2 regions of the Cellulosimicrobium sp. 72-3 genome follow, and region 2 is predicted to be linked to the other one. Evidence: riboswitches for the same ligand, from Rfam matches in the RefSeq annotation. Region 2 holds a riboswitch; the other holds the start of a gene.
What was found. A riboswitch is a leader RNA that binds a small molecule or an ion and turns the genes downstream of it on or off. The one in region 2 is predicted to bind S-adenosylmethionine.
Positions count from the first base shown of each region.

Region 1: linked by a shared signal. The riboswitch ahead of HKK73_RS18205 (methylenetetrahydrofolate reductase) and the one ahead of HKK73_RS03025 (NADPH-dependent FMN reductase) in region 2 are both predicted to bind S-adenosylmethionine.

Region 1 covers NZ_CP053419.1:4,077,261-4,084,888, forward strand. The annotation lists gene HKK73_RS18180 (ABC transporter substrate-binding protein) at 1-666, opposite strand, end outside; gene HKK73_RS18185 (sensor histidine kinase) at 752-1,924, shown strand; gene HKK73_RS18190 (LytTR family DNA-binding domain-containing protein) at 1,984-2,793, shown strand; gene HKK73_RS18195 (heavy metal transporter) at 2,790-3,245, shown strand; gene HKK73_RS18200 (cation acetate symporter) at 3,242-4,765, shown strand; SAM riboswitch class I at 4,977-5,079, shown strand; gene HKK73_RS18205 (methylenetetrahydrofolate reductase) at 5,085-6,146, shown strand; gene metE (5-methyltetrahydropteroyltriglutamate--homocysteine S-methyltransferase) at 6,179-7,628, shown strand, end outside.
Region 2 covers NZ_CP053419.1:671,811-679,438, reverse strand. The annotation lists gene HKK73_RS03050 (TetR/AcrR family transcriptional regulator) at 1-53, opposite strand, end outside; gene HKK73_RS03045 (organic hydroperoxide resistance protein) at 165-596, shown strand; gene HKK73_RS03040 (VOC family protein) at 659-1,093, opposite strand; gene HKK73_RS03035 (hypothetical protein) at 1,213-1,539, opposite strand; gene gdhA (NADP-specific glutamate dehydrogenase) at 1,717-3,054, opposite strand; SAM riboswitch class IV at 3,281-3,383, shown strand; gene HKK73_RS03025 (NADPH-dependent FMN reductase) at 3,438-4,037, shown strand; gene HKK73_RS03020 (flavin reductase family protein) at 4,034-4,597, shown strand; gene HKK73_RS03015 (hypothetical protein) at 4,683-5,075, opposite strand; gene HKK73_RS03010 (aldo/keto reductase) at 5,189-6,214, opposite strand; gene HKK73_RS03005 (Dps family protein) at 6,454-6,939, shown strand; gene HKK73_RS03000 (ABC transporter ATP-binding protein) at 7,016-7,628, opposite strand, start outside.

The DNA of each region.
Region 1 (7,628 bases), 820 kb from region 2:
GAACGACCGCGGCCCGTACGCGGACACGATGCCGTCGCGCGGACGCAGGAGCTGCGCCGTCCCGGAGACGTCGTAGTCCTCCTGGAGCTGGGCGCACCGCGCGTCGTAGGCGTCGAGCAGGGCCTGGGCGTCCGACTCCCGGCCGAGCGCGCGCCCGACGAGGAGCACGTTCTCCTGCCACGGGTCGGTCTGGGTCGCCATGAAGACGGTCGGCGCGACGCTCGCGAGCTGGTCGTACAGGTCGGAGTGGCGCGACTCCGTACCGAGGATGAGGTCCGGCTCGAGCGCCGCGATGGCCTCCAGATTCGGCTCGGGCACGGTGCCGACGACCTCGATCGCCTGCGCCTCCTCGCCGAGGTACGCGGGCACGCCCGCCTCGACGCTCAGCACGGCGGCGCCCACGGGGACGACGCCGAGCGCGACGGCGGTGTCCGTCTCGACGGGCTCGAGCGTCACGACGCGCTGCGGCGCCGCGTCGAGCTCGGCGGTACCCCGCGCGTGCTCGACGGCGTACCCCGTCGCGGTGTCGTCCGGCGCCGGCGCGCCGGTCGCCGCGGGCTCGGGGTCGGACGAGCACGCCGCGAGGAGGGTCGCGGCGAGCACGAGGGCGGTGGTGGTGACGCTGCGGCGCACGCGCGGGCTCGACGTGGTCCGGGAGATCGGCACAGGAGGTTCCTCCGTCGTGGGATAGGGTCGCCTAACCTTACCTGCCCACCGAGGCGGGTGACGCCGCGCTGGATACGATCACTGCATGTCCGGGCCCGTGTTCGCCGGCGCCGCCGCCGGTCTCGTCGTGGGCGTCCTGCTCACCCTCGGGCTCGTGCTCGCCTGGCGGCTCGCGCGCGGGTCGCGCGAGCTCGGGAGCGACTCCGACCGGGCGACGTTCCGCACCCTCCACCTAGCGTCGCGCGCCGCGACGCACCTGCGCGACGGGCTCGACGGCGACGACGTCGGCCGCGCGGCCCGCTCCCTGCGCCAGCTCCTCGGCGCCGACGCGCTCGCCGTCGTCACGGCGGACGGCGCGGTCGCCCTCGACGGGAGCTCGACGCTCGAGCCCGACGCGCGGCGCGTCGCCGAGCGCGTCCTCGCGACGGGACGGCGCCACGTCGAGAGCGGCGACGTCGAGGACGCCGTCGGGGCGCCCGTCGTCGCGGGCGGGCGCGTCGCCGGCGTCGTCGTGGCGTTCGCCGACACCGTGCGGCCACCGCTCGTGCGCGCGACGGGCGAGGTGGCGCAGTGGTGCGCGGCGCAGCTCGAGCTCGCCGAGCTGGAGGCGTCGCGCACGGCGCTCGCGCAGGCCGAGCTCCGCGCGCTGCGCGCCCAGATCAGCCCGCACTTCGTCTACAACGCGCTCGGTGCCATCGCGTCGTTCATCAGCACCGACCCCGAGCGGGCGCGCGACCTCGTGCTCGACTTCGCCGACTTCACGCGCTACTCGTTCCGCGGGCGCGGCGACTTCACGACCCTCGCCGACGAGCTGCGCTCGATCCACTCCTACGTCGAGCTCGAGCGCGCCCGGTTCGGCGAGCGCCTCGCCGTCACCCTGCAGATCGCGCCGGAGTCGCTGACGGCCGTCATCCCCTTCCTCTCCGTGCAGCCCCTCGTCGAGAACGCCGTGCGCCACGGCCTGGAGCCGCGCGAGCACGGCGGGACGATCGTCATCACCGCGCGCGACGAGGGCACCCAGACGGAGATCACGGTCGAGGACGACGGCGTCGGCATGGACCCGGCCGTCGTGCGTGAGCTCCTCACGTCGCGCGACACGACGCACGTGGGCCTGCGCAACGTCGACACGCGCGTCCGCCAGCTCTACGGCGACGACCACGCGCTCGACATCGAGACCGCGCCCGGCTCGGGCACGCTCGTGCGGCTGCGCGTCCCGCGGTCGCAGCCGCTGCACGAGACGGAGGTGAGCGTGCCGTGACCACCCCGGACCCGGCTCCGGCCGGCGGTCTCCCCGGCGGGGCGGGCGACGCCGTCGGGCTGGACGTGCTCGTCGCCGACGACGAGCGGCCCGTGCTCGACGAGCTCGTGGGCCTGCTCCGCCGCGACCCGCGCGTCCGCACCGTGCGCGGGGTCGCGAGCGGCTCCGAGGCGCTGCGCGAGCTCTCGTCGCGCACGGTGGACGCGGCGTTCCTCGACATCCACATGCCGGGGCTGACCGGCCTCGACCTCGCCCGCGCGCTCTCCCGGTTCGCCGACCGCCCGGCGGTCGTGTTCGTGACCGCCGACGAGGCGCGCGCGCTGGAGGCGTTCGACGTCGAGGCCGTCGACTACGTGCTCAAGCCCGTGCGGCGCGAGCGGCTCACGCGCGCGGTCGACCGCGTCGTCGAACGGGTCGCGGAGCGCACCGCGGCGGGGCGCACCCCCGCGACCGACGCGGCGGCACCGTCCGCGAGCGCCGCCGCTCCACCGCCGGTTGCCGGCGACCCGGCGGGCGGTGCGGCCCCGGCCGAGGAGACGCTCGTCGTGACGGTCGGCACGACGACGCGGCTCGTCCGGCGCAGCGCGGTGCGGTGGGTGCAGGCGCAGGGCGACTACTCCCGGCTCGTGACGGACACCGAGCAGTTCCTCGTGCGCGAGCCGCTCTCCGACCTCGAGGAGCGGTGGGCGCCCGCGGGGTTCCTGCGCGTGCACCGGTCGTACCTCGTGGACCGCGCGGCCGTGACCGCGGCGCGGTTCGGCGGGGCGCAGCCCGCGCTCGTCGTCGCCGGGCACGAGGTCCCGGTGAGCCGCCGCATGGTGCCCGCCGTGCGCGAGGCGCTCCTCGGGCCGCACCGGGGCGCGCCGTGACGGGCACCGACCCGCGTCGGGACGCGCGCGTGCGCGTCCGGTCCACCGACCTCCCCGCGGCGCGCGCCGGCCGCGGCGAGGGTGCCGGCCCGGAGGGCGGGGCGCCGTCGGGCACGACACGGACCGGTGAGCCGGACGACGCCGCGACCGCCTACACGCGCGGGCTCGTGCGGGCCCAGCTCCGGCTCGGGCTGGCGTGCGTGGCGTCGTTCCTCGCGGTCGTCACGCTGCTCACGGTGACGATGAGCGGCGTGCCCGCGCTGGACGACGTCGTGCTGCTCGGCGTGCCGCTGCCGTGGCTCGTGCACGCGTACGGCTTCTACCCGGTGATCGTCGCGTTCGCGGTCGTGTTCGCGGTCGCGGCGGCGCGCAACGAGCGCCGGTACCGCGCGCTCGCCGAGGGCACGGGCGCGCCCGACGAGCCCGGCCCCGACGACGGCGGTGCGCCGTGACCAGCGCGCTGCCCCTCGTCGCGATCGCGCTGCTCCTCCTCGCGACCGGCCTCATCGGGTTCTACGGCCTGCGGATCTCGCGCACCACGAGCGACTTCTTCGTCGCGTCGCGCACCGTGCGGCCGGTCTGGAACGCGTCGGCGATCAGCGGCGAGTACCTGTCCGCGGGCACGTTCCTCGGGCTCTCGGGCCTCGTGCTGCTGTCCGGCGCGGAGGCGTTCTGGTTCCCCGTGGGGTACGCGGCGGGCTACCTGCTCGTCCTGCTGTTCGTCGCGGGCCCCCTGCGGCGCAGCGGCGCGTACACGATCCCCGACTTCGTGCACGCCCGGCTCGACTCCGTGGTCGCGCGCCGCGTGACGAGCGTGCTCGTGCTCGTCATCGGGTGGCTCTACGTGGTGCCGCAGCTCCACGGGGCGGCGCTCGTCATCACGAGCGTGGCCGCGGTGCCGCCGTGGGTCGGCTCGGTGGGGATCGCGGTCGTGGTGAGCGCCGTCGTCGCCGCGGGCGGGATGCGCTCCATCACGTTCGTCCAGGCGTTCCAGTTCTGGGTCAAGCTCACCGCGCTCGCGGTGCCGCTCGTCTTCGTGCTCATGGCGCTCGGCGGGGCGTTCGAGCCCGGCGGCGCCGTCGTCACGTTCGACCCCGCCGCCGTGTTCCCCCACGAGGCCGGGCCGGGCGGCCTCGACGCGTACGCCACCGTCTCGCTCCTGCTCGCCCTCCTGCTCGGCACGACCGGCCTGCCGCACGTCCTCGTGCGCTTCTACACCTCGCCCGACGGCGGCTCGGCCCGCCGCACGACCGTCGTCGTGCTCGTCATGATCAGCGTGTTCTACATGGTGTCGAGCACGCTCGGGCTCGTGGCGCGGGTCGTCGCGCCCGACCTCGCGGCGCCCGGGGTGGCGGACACCGTCGTCCTCACGCTGCCGACCCGCCTCGTGCCCGGGCTCGGCGGCGAGCTCCTCGCCGCGCTCGTCGTCGCCGGGGCGTTCGCCGCGTTCCTCGGGACGTCGTCGGGGCTCGTGGTCGCTCTGGCGGGCGTCGTGAGCCAGGACCTGTTCGGCGGCACCGTGCGGTCCTTCCGCTGGTCGGCGGTCGCGTGCACGCTCATCCCGCTCGCGTTCGCGCTCGTCACCATCCCGCAGGGCCTCGTGACGAGCGTCGGGACGGTGTTCGTCTTCGCCGCGTCGGCCCTGTCCCCCGTGATCCTGCTCGGCGTGTGGTGGCGCGGCCTCACCGCGCGCGGCGCGGTGGCGGGCATGGTCGTGGGCGCCGTCCTGTGCGCGACGGCGCTGCTCGCGTCGTCCGCGCTCGTCGCCGCGGGGTACGGGAGCCCGTCCGGCGGCACGGCCGACGGCGTCCCTGGCGTCGTGCGCGCCCTGCTCGCCCAGCCCGCCGCCTGGACCATCCCGCTCGCGACGGCGACCGTCGTCGTCGTGTCGCTCCTCGACCGGCGCGGGCCGCCGCTGCGCACCGACCGGTTCCTCCGCCGCCTGCACGTGCCCGAGCGCCGGAGGGCCTGAGACCTGCAAGGCCGACGACGACCCGTCGCCATGGTCGGTGTCTGGGACCTCGCTCGAGCACCTGAAATCTGTAGCGTAGGAAACCTGAAATTCGTAGCGTAGAGAGCCTGAGATCCGTAGCGCGGGGCGCCGCTACGCCTCCGGCCGATCCCTCCGCATCTCACCTGGCGGGCGCTCTCGACCGCATGTCGGATGGGTCGTAGGATCGTGCCAACCATCCAGAGCGGTCGAGAGTCCTGGCTCGACGACACCGCAGCAACCCGCCGACGGAAGCCTCCCGAGGACAAAGGTGCTAACGCCAGGGTCGATGGAGTGACGCATGACCTCAGAGGCATCCTTCGCGCACCGTCCGGGCCGTCCTCGGCCGACGGTGTCGTTCGAGCTCATGCCCCCGCGCCGACCGGACGCGGCCCCGAAGTTCTGGGAGACGGCACGCCGTCTCGTCGCGACGCACCCCGACTTCGTGTCCGTGACGTACGGCGCCGCGGGCACCGACCGCGCGACCGCGCGCCAGGTCGTCGGACGCCTGCTCCAGGGCACGCCCGTGCTGCCGATCGCACACCTCACGTGCGTCGGGGCGTCGCGCGAGGACGTGGAGTCGGTCATCACCGACTTCCTCGACGAGGGCGTGCGGAGCTTCCTCGCGCTGCGGGGCGACCCGCCGCGCGACCAGCCGGACTGGCAGCCCGCGCCCGACGGCGTCCGGTCGTCGACCGAGCTCGTCGCGCTGCTGCGCGAGGTCGAGGCGTCGCGCTGCGCGTCCGACCCCGCCGTCGCGCTGCGCGGCGCAGCCCGGCCGCTGACGATCGCCGTCGCGACGTTCTGCGACGGGAACCCCGCCGCCGGCACGACGCGCACCCAGGAGGTGCGCCGCCTCTGGCAGAAGCAGCAGGCCGGCGCGAGCTTCGCGATCACGCAGCTCTTCTACGACGCGTCGTCGTACACCGACTTCGTCGCCGAGGCCCGCGCGGCCGGCGTGACGATCCCCATCCTCGCCGGGCTGCTGCCCACGACGGAGCCCGCGCGGCTCCGTCGCGTCGAGGAGCTCACGGGCGTGCGCGCGCCCCAGCACCTGCTGGACGCGCTCGACGCCCTGCCCGACCCGGAGGCGCAGCACGCCTACGGGATCGCGTACTCGGTCGACCTCGCGCAGCGCGTCCTCGACGCGGGCACGCCCGGTCTGCACGTGTACACGTTCAACAAGCACCGCGCCGCTCTTGACCTGCTCGAGGGTGTCCACCTCGGCGGCGGGTCGGTCGGGACCGGGGGCGGCGCCAGCGCCGCCGCCGCCCCGCTCGTCCCGGACCTGGCCAGCGGGCCGTGGGTCACCGGCACCTCCCTGCCCACGACGAGCGCCGCCACGCACGGCGCGCCCGTCTGACCGGTCCTCCGGACCAGCAAGAGGTTTCGATCATGGCCACTTCCGTACCCTCCCCTACCCAGAACCCGGTCGGTTTCCCCGCCGGCACCGTGCTCGGCTACCCGCGCATCGGTCGCCGCCGCGAGCTGAAGAAGGCCGTCGAGGCGTTCTGGGCCGGCAAGACCTCGGCCGAGGAGCTCGAGGCCACGGCCCGCGAGCTGCGCCTCGCGACCGTCCGCCGGCTCGTCGACCTCGGCCTCGGCGCCGACGACGCGTCCGTCCCCGGCTCGTTCTCCTTCTACGACCAGGTGCTCGACGTCGCCGCCTCCCTCGGGGCGGTCCCGTCGCGGTTCGCGTCGCTGACCGACGACGCGGGCCGCCTCGACCTCGCGGGCTACTTCACCGTGGCGCGCGGCCAGGGGGACGACGCCCCGCTCGAGATGACCAAGTGGTTCGACACGAACTACCACTACCTGGTCCCCGAGATCGGCCCGGACACCCCGATCCGCTTCGTCGACGACCGCGTCGTGCGCGAGTTCGTCGAGGCGAAGGAGGCCGGTGTCGTGACGCGGCCCGTCGTCGTCGGGCCGGTCACGTTCCTCGCGCTGTCCAAGGCCGCGGACGACGCGCCCGCCGGGTACTCGCCGCTCGACCGCCTCGACGACGTCGTCGCCGCCTACGCCGACCTGCTGCGCGCGCTCGCCGCGGCGGGGGCGCCGTGGGTCCAGCTCGACGAGCCGATCCTCGTCACCGACTCGGTCGACGTGCCGTTCACCGAGCTCGCCGCCGCCGTGGGGTCCGCGTACCGCGCCCTCGCGACCGACCTCCGCCCGGTGCCGAGCCCGGGGTCTTCGGCGGCCTCGTCCGCAAACCCGGCGGCAACCCCTGGTTCGGCGCAGGACGCGCGGCCCGCGATCCTCGTCGCCACGCCGTTCGGCGGGCTGGAGACGTCGCCGGACGGCGACGGCGCGACCTTCGACTTCCTGGCGACCCTCGCGGGCACGGACGTCGAAGCGATCGCGATCGACGCCGTCCGTGCGGACCTTCCGGACTCGCCCTACGACGACCTCCTGACGAAGACGCTCGTCGTCGGCGCGATCGACGGGCACAACGTGTGGCGCGCCGACCTCTCGGCAAAGCTCGACACGCTGACCGCCGCGCGCAGCCTCGGTGCGGGCGCGGTCGCCGTCGGCACGTCGACGTCGCTGCTGCACGTGCCGCACGACGTCGAGGACGAGACGTTCGCCGAGCCCGGCACGGCGTCGGGCACGACGCTCGACCCGCGCCTGCGCGACTGGCTCGCGTTCGCGGACCAGAAGGTCGGCGAGGTCGCGACGCTCGCCCGCGCGCTGACCGAGGGTCGCGACGCCGTCGCGGAGGAGATCGAGGCGTCCCGCGCGGCGGTGGCGTCGCGCGCGGAGGCGAGCGGCGTCGTCGTGCCCGCGGTGCGCGAGCGTGCGGCCGCGCTGACCGACGCGGACTTCGCGCGCGGTGACTACGCCG
Region 2 (7,628 bases):
CCCGCCGCGGTGCCGCGGCCCGTCGCCCCGGACGTCGGCGAGTCGTCGACCATGGCCCCCTCCTTCTCTCCGCCCCTTGCGCGCGGTCGGCCGCCAGTCTAGGTTCCTTGACGTAGACGTACTAGTAACTCTACGTCGCATCACGACTCTCGAAAGGCACCTCGATGGCTGACACCCTCTACACCGCCGTGGCCACAGCGACCGGCGACGGCCGCGCCGGAGGCCACGCCGTGTCCGACGACGGCCAGCTCGACGTCACGCTCGCGGTCCCGCGCGCGATGGGCGGCCCCGGTGGCGGGACCAACCCCGAGCAGCTGTTCGCGGCCGGGTGGTCGTCGTGCTTCCACTCGGCGCTGAAGATGGTCGCGGCGCAGCGCAAGGTCCCCGTGACGGACTCGGCCGTCGTCGCCGAGGTCGACCTCGTCCCGAACGGCGACGGCGGCTTCTCGCTCGGCGCGACGCTGCACGTCGAGCTCGGGGGCGGCGTCACCCAGGACCTCGCCGAGGAGCTCGCGGAGGCCGCGCACGCCGTCTGCCCGTACTCGCTCGCGACCCGGGGCAACATCCCCGTCACGGTCCGCACGACCGTCGCGTAAGGCACCCCGGCACCACCGCCGGGACCGGCTCGCGGATCGGTCCCGCGGGTCGGGCCCGGCGTTCAGTCCAGGCAGAACTCGTTGCCCTCGACGTCCTGCATGACGATGCAGGACTCGTTCTCCTCGTCCGCGAGCATCACGCGCACGCACGTCGCGCCGAGCGCGACGAGCCGGTCACGCTCGGCCTCGAGCGCGGCGAGGCGCTCGGCCCCCACGAGCCCGGTGCCGACGCGCACGTCGAGGTGCACGCGGTTCTTGACGACCTTGCCCTCGGGGACGCGCTGGAAGTACAGGCGCGGGCCGACCCCCGTCGGGTCGCTGCACGCGGACCACGCGTCCCGCTCCGCGGCCGGGAGAGAGGCCTCGGCGTCGTCCCAGGTGGCGAAGCCCTCCGGGGGCGGCGCCGGGACGTAGCCCAGCACCTCGCACCAGAACCGGGCGACGCGCCGTGGCTCCGCGCAGTCGAACGTGACCTGGATTTGCCTGATCGTCGCCATCCGGCCACCCTAGGCGCCCGGGCCCTCCCGGTCCGAGGGCATTCTTCCCGCGCTGGGAGACCGGGCCGGACACGCCCTCGCGCGCGCTGCGCCGCGGCTCGTGACTCAGCGGGACCGGGTCAGGAGCCACTCGTCGAGCGGGAGGGCTCGGACGCCCGGCCCGCGTAGATCCCGAACACGCCGGGTGCGATCAGCAGCACGACGCCGAGCACGATCGCCACCGCTCCTCCGACGGGATTCGCGGCGCACACCCGTCCCACGTCCGGGGAGAAGCACCGGTCGTCGAAGGCGCCCGCGGCGAAGAAGAGCGCCGCGAAGGCCAGCGGGAAGGCGGGAACGTAGAGGAGCGCCGCCACCACGAGGCCGAGGACCGCGCTGCCGGCGCGCTGCCCGACCGTGCGCCCGGCACTGTTCGCCGGCCGGCCGGTCATGTCGTCGGGCTCCACGACGACCGAGCATAGGCCGCTCGCCACCCCGTGTGGAGCGTCGCTCCTCGCTCCGTGCCCCACAGCAGGGCGCGGATCTCCGCCGGGGCACGGTGCCGCGCCGGCCTCGCGCGCACGACGGCCGCCGGAACCACCGCTCTGCGCGGGGCGCCGACGGCCGTCGTCGTGCGGCTCGGGTCAGATGACGCCGAGCGCGAGGATCGCGTCGGCGACCTTGGTGAAGCCCGCGATGTTGGCGCCGAGCACGTAGTTGCCGGGCGTGCCGTACTCGTCGGCCGTCTCGACGCAGCGGTCGTGGATGCCCGCCATGATCTGCGCGAGGCGGTCCTCGGTGTACTCGAAGGACCACGCGTCGCGCGACGCGTTCTGCTGCATCTCGAGGGCCGACGTCGCGACGCCGCCCGCGTTGGCGGCCTTGCCCGGCGCGAAGAGGACGCCCGCCTCCTGGAGCAGCGCGACGGCGCTCGGCGTCGTGGGCATGTTGGCGCCCTCCGCGACCGCGACGACGCCGTTCGCGACGAGCTGCTTGGCCGCCGCCTCGTCGAGCTCGTTCTGCGTCGCGCACGGGAGCGCGACGTCGCACGGCACGTCCCAGATGGACCCGTCGGTGACGACGCGGGCCCCGGGACGGCGCGCGGCGTAGTCGGCGACGCGCCCGCGCTCGACCTCCTTGATCTGGCGCAGGAGCTCGAGGTCGACCCCGGCCTCGTCGACGACGTAGCCCGACGAGTCGGAGAACGCGACCACGTTCGCGCCGAGCTGCTGCGCCTTGGCCGTCGCGTAGATCGCGACGTTGCCCGAGCCCGAGACGACGACGCGGCGCCCGTCGAGCTCCTGCCCGCGCGTCTCCAGCATGTTCTGCGCGAAGAGGACCGTGCCGTAGCCCGTGGCCTCCGTGCGGACGAGCGAGCCGCCCCACGAGATGCCCTTGCCCGTGAGGACGCCGGACTCGTACCGGTTGGTGATGCGCTTGTACTGCCCGAAGAGGTAGCCGATCTCGCGGCCGCCCACGCCGATGTCGCCCGCGGGGACGTCCGTGTTCTCGCCGATGTGCCGGTAGAGCTCCGTCATGAACGACTGGCAGAACCGCATGACCTCGCCGTCGGACCGCCCGCGCGGGTCGAAGTCGGAACCGCCCTTGCCGCCGCCGATGGGCATGCCCGTGAGCGAGTTCTTGAAGATCTGCTCGAAGCCGAGGAACTTCACGATGCCCAGGTAGACCGACGGGTGGAACCGCAGGCCGCCCTTGTACGGGCCGAGCGCCGAGTTGAACTCGACGCGGAAGCCGCGGTTGATCTGCACGCGCCCGGTGTCGTCCACCCACGGGACCCGGAAGATGATCTGGCGCTCCGGCTCGCACACGCGCTCGAGGACGGCGGCCTCGACGTAGCGCGGGTGCTTGCGCAGCACGGGGCCGAGCGAGTCGAAGACCTCGCGCACGGCCTGGTGGAACTCGGCCTCGCCGGGGTTGCGACGCAGGACCTCGTCGTAGACGGACTGCAGTCGGCTGTCCATGGGTACTCCTCGTCTGACGCGGGCGGAACTCCTGCTGACGGTACGCCTGTGCCAGAAGCTCCCGTCACACCGTCTCACTCCGCGCGCACCGGCACGGGCGTCCACAACGCACGAGCGACCGCACGGGGCGGCACAGGAGTCACCGACGACGACACATCCGTCCACCCACTGAGAAACCCTACCGATCCGGTGCAGTTTCCCGGGGCGGTTGCTATACCCGTCCCCAGGTCACGAGCGCCAGCGCCAAGCCCCGGCTCGCTGGCCGGCAACCCCCTGTCACGGCGGGGTGCTCCGGGAGATGACCAGGCCGGGCCCAGCCTGCCCCGCCACCGGCGAGGACGGCCCGCACGGCAAGCGTGATCGACGACTACTGCGAGGTGCACATGACCCACCACCCCACCCACCCGACGGTGCTCGCCGTCTCGGGCAACCCGCGGCCCGGCTCGCGGACGCTCGGCGCCGCCGAGACGGTCGCGCGCCGCGTCGCCGACCTCCTCGGCGCGGCCGACGTCGCCACGGTCGACCTGGCGTCGCTCGCCGGCGAGGTGCTCGCCGCCGACCATCCGGCGGCCGACGCCGCCCGTGAGCAGCTCGCCCGGGCGACCGTCGCCGTCGTGGCGACGCCGGTCTACAAGGCGTCCTACACCGGGCTGCTGAAGGCCTTCCTCGACCTCTACGGCCCCGACGGGCTCGCGGGCGTCGTCGTGGTCCCGCTCGTCGTGTCCGGGAACCCGGCGCACGCGCTCGTCGGGGAGGTGCACCTGCGACCCGTGCTCGTCGAGCTCGGCGCCGTCGTCCCGACCCGGTCGCTCACGGTCACCGAGCCGCAGCTCGCGGACCTGGGACCGGTGGTGGACGCGTGGCTCGCGCGCGAGGGCGACGCCCTGCGCCGCGCCACGGCGCAGCTCCCCCCGGCGGAGGACCGCCCGTCGGCCCGCACCGACGCAGCCGTCGCCGACGCGTTCGCGGGGGTGGCCCGATGACCGCCGAGCTCACCCACCTGGAGGCCCTCCTGGCCGAGCAGGACGAGCCCCAGCTCTCCCCCGACGAGTACAAGGCCGTGTTCCGCGGCCACCCCGCGGGCGTCGCCGTCGTCGCGCTCGAGCACGGCGACCGCCTCGTCGGCTTCACCGCGACGTCGGTCATCTCCGTCTCGGCCGCGCCCCCGCTGCTCGCGTTCTCGCTCGCGTCCACGTCGTCGTCGTGGCCCGCGGTCTCGACCGCGCGCACGCTGACCGTGAGCTTCCTCGCGGACCACCAGGACGACGTCTCGGCCCGGTTCGCGACGAGCGGCATCGACCGGTTCGCGGACGGCGGCTGGTCGCGCCTGCCGACGGGCGAGCCCGTGATCGACGGCGCGCTGTCGTGGGTGCGCGGGAGGGTCGTCCAGCGCACGCCGGTGGGCAACTCCTACCTGGTCTCGCTGCGCGCGCTCGCGTCGAGCGTCGGCGCCGCACCCGGGGCGCCGCGGGGGGCGGCGGCGTCGCCGCTCGTCTACCACGACCGCACCTACCACCGGATCGGCGACCACTCCGCGCTCTGAGCGCACGACGGGCGAGGGGCCCGACGGCGGACGTCCCGCCGTCGGGCCCCTCGCCCGTCCCCTGCCGCCCCTCACGGGTGGTCCGTCACCAGCTCCAGCCGCGCGCGCTGAGCTCGAGCTCCTCGCGGAACCGCTCGTCGTCGCCGGTGCGGAAGCCCGCGCGCAGGGGTGCGTCCGCGACCGGGAGCCCCGTGAGCCGGCAGGCCTCGCGCAGCAGCGCGTCGTAGGCGCCCTGGACCGCGAGGTAGTGGTGGGCACGCGCGTAGACGTCCGGGTCGGCCTCGATGCGCCGGAGCTCTGCGGCGAGCGCGGTGAGCCGCACCTGGAGCGCGAGCGTGGTGAGCGGGTCCGGTGCCGCGGCGGCACGACGGCGCCCGCCCGCCCGGTGGCTCGGAGGTCGCCCGGCCCGGCGCAGCACCCACCACGCGGCGGCGGCCGTGCACGCCGTCGCGCACCAGATCATGAGCAGCCACGACATCGGAGCCGACCTCTGCGCGGGGAGACCCACAGGACCTCTCCAGTCTAGGTCTCCCCGGCCCCGCGAGGCAGGGTGGGCGGCCACCTGTCCTCGCCGCCGGCCCGCGCGGCGGGTCAGCCGTCGAGGAGGTCCGGCTGCGGGTGCCGCACGCCCTGGACGGCCGCGCGCGGGATCGCCGCGCCGATCGTCGCGACGTCGTCCGGCGTGAGCTCGACCGCGGCCGCCGCGACGTTCTGCTCCAGGTACGCGACGCGCTTCGTCCCCGGGATCGGGACGACGTCGTCGCCCTGCGCGAGGAGCCACGCGAGCGCGAGCTGCGCCGTCGTGACGCCGCGCTCCGCGGCGAGCTGCTCCAGGGAGCGCACGAGGCCGCGGTTGTGCTCGAACGCCTCGCCGGCGTACCGGGCGTGGGCGCGGCGCACGTCGTCCTCCGCGAAGCCGTCGGTGGCGTCCACGGTCCCGGTGAGGATGCCCCGGCCGAGCGGCGAGAAGGGCACGAAGCCGACCCCGAGCTCGCGCAGCGTCGGCAGCACCTCGTCCTCCGGGTCGCGCGTCCACAGCGAGTACTCGCTCTGCACGGCCGTCACGGGGTGCACGGCGTGCGCGCGGCGCACGGTCGCGGCGGACGGCTCCGAGAGACCGATGCCGCGGACCTTCCCGGCCTCCACGAGGCCGGCGAGCGCGCCGACCGTGTCCTCGATCGGCACCTGGGGGTCGACACGGTGCAGGTAGTACAGGTCGAGGCGGTCGGTGCCGAGGCGGCGCAGGCTCGCGTCGACCGCGGCACGGACGTACTCGGGGCGGCCGTCGACCGGACGCCCGTCGGGGTGGCCGCCCGCGGGCGGGAGCCCGAACTTCGACGCGAGGACGATCTCGTCCCGGTGCGGCCCGAGGACCCGGCCGAACAGCTCCTCGTTGCGGCCGTGACCGTAGACGTCGGCCGTGTCGAAGAGCGTCACACCGAGCTCGAGCGCGCGGCGCAGCACGGCCTCCGCCTCCGCGGCGTCCGCGGGGCCGTAGGCGTCGGTGACGGACATGCCGCCGAACCCGACGGCGGAGACGGCGAGCGCCGCCTCGCCGGTGCCGAGCGTGCGCGACGGGAGGGTGCCGGGGGCGGGGGTCCGGGAGGTGTCGGTCATGGCCCCAGCGGACCACCGCGCGCCGCCGGGGGCAAGGGCGGACGCCGTCCTCTCACCTGGCGAGAGGACGTGACGCGCCGTGCCGCGGGACGAGCCCCGCCGCAGGTCAGGCACGCCTCTCCTTGCTGGCGGGCGCGCGGAATGCGACCTAGTCTGGAATCGTTCAAGTGAACGGCACCGACGGAAGCCGGGTGACCGCCGCACGATTCCGGGCGACCCCCGAGAGAGCGAGGAGCACCATGTCCGCACCCACCATCCACCGCACGACGGCCCGCTTCGAGGCGTCGGAGAAGCTCCGCGCCCACCTGCAGCGCGTGCTCGTCGCGCTCGTCGACCTGCACGTCCAGGGCAAGCAGGCCCACTGGAACGTCACGGGCCGCGGGTTCCGCGACCTGCACCTCCAGCTCGACGACGTCGTGGACGCCGCGCGCGAGCACAGCGACACCGTCGCCGAGCGCATGCGCGCGCTCCAGGTCGTGCCCGACGGCCGCACCGAGACCGTCGCGACGACGACGGACCTCTCGCCGTACCCGGCCGGCCTCGTGTCGGTCGGCGACACGGTCGACGCGGTCGTCGAGCGCATCGCGCAGACGGTCGAGGTCGTCCGCGCCGTGCACGACGACGTCGACGCGGAGGACCCGACGAGCGCCGACATCCTGCACGAGATCATCGCGGACCTGGAGAAGCAGGCCTGGTTCCTCTCCTCGGAGAACCGCGAGGCCTGACCCGGCCCGCCGCCGCGAGGTAGAACGGCCCGTCGCGAGGTAGAGCACGCCGTGTGCTACCTCGCGACGGGCCGTTCTACCTCGCCGTGCGCCCCTGGCGCGCGCGGCGGCCGGGGATGGCCGCGACGAGCTCACGCGTGTACTCCTCCTGCGGGTCGAGCAGGATCTGCTCGGCCGCCCCCTGCTCGACGACGCGCCCGCGGTGCATGACGCCGACGTGGTCGGACACCTGCCGCACGACGGCGAGGTCGTGCGAGATGAACAGGTACGCGAGCCCGTGCTCGGCCTGGAGACGCACGAGCAGCTCGAGGATCTGCGCCTGCACGGACACGTCGAGCGCCGAGACGGGCTCGTCGAGCACGACGAGCGCCGGGTTCAGGGCGAGCGCCCGCGCGATGGCGACGCGCTGGCGCTGCCCGCCCGAGAGCTCGCGCGGTCCCCGGCGGAGCACGTCGGGCGGGAGCGCGACGTCCTCGACGAGCGCACGCGCCCGGTCCGCCCGCTCGGACGGCGACCCGACCCGGTACGCCCGGAGCGGCTCGGTGACGATCTGCTCGACGGTGAACCGCGGGTCGAGCGACGCGTACGGGGACTGGTAGACCACCTGGAAGCCGCGGCGCAGCGACCGCAGCCGCTCGCCGCGCGCCGTCGTGATGTCCTCGCCGGCGAACTCCACCGTGCCCGCGGTG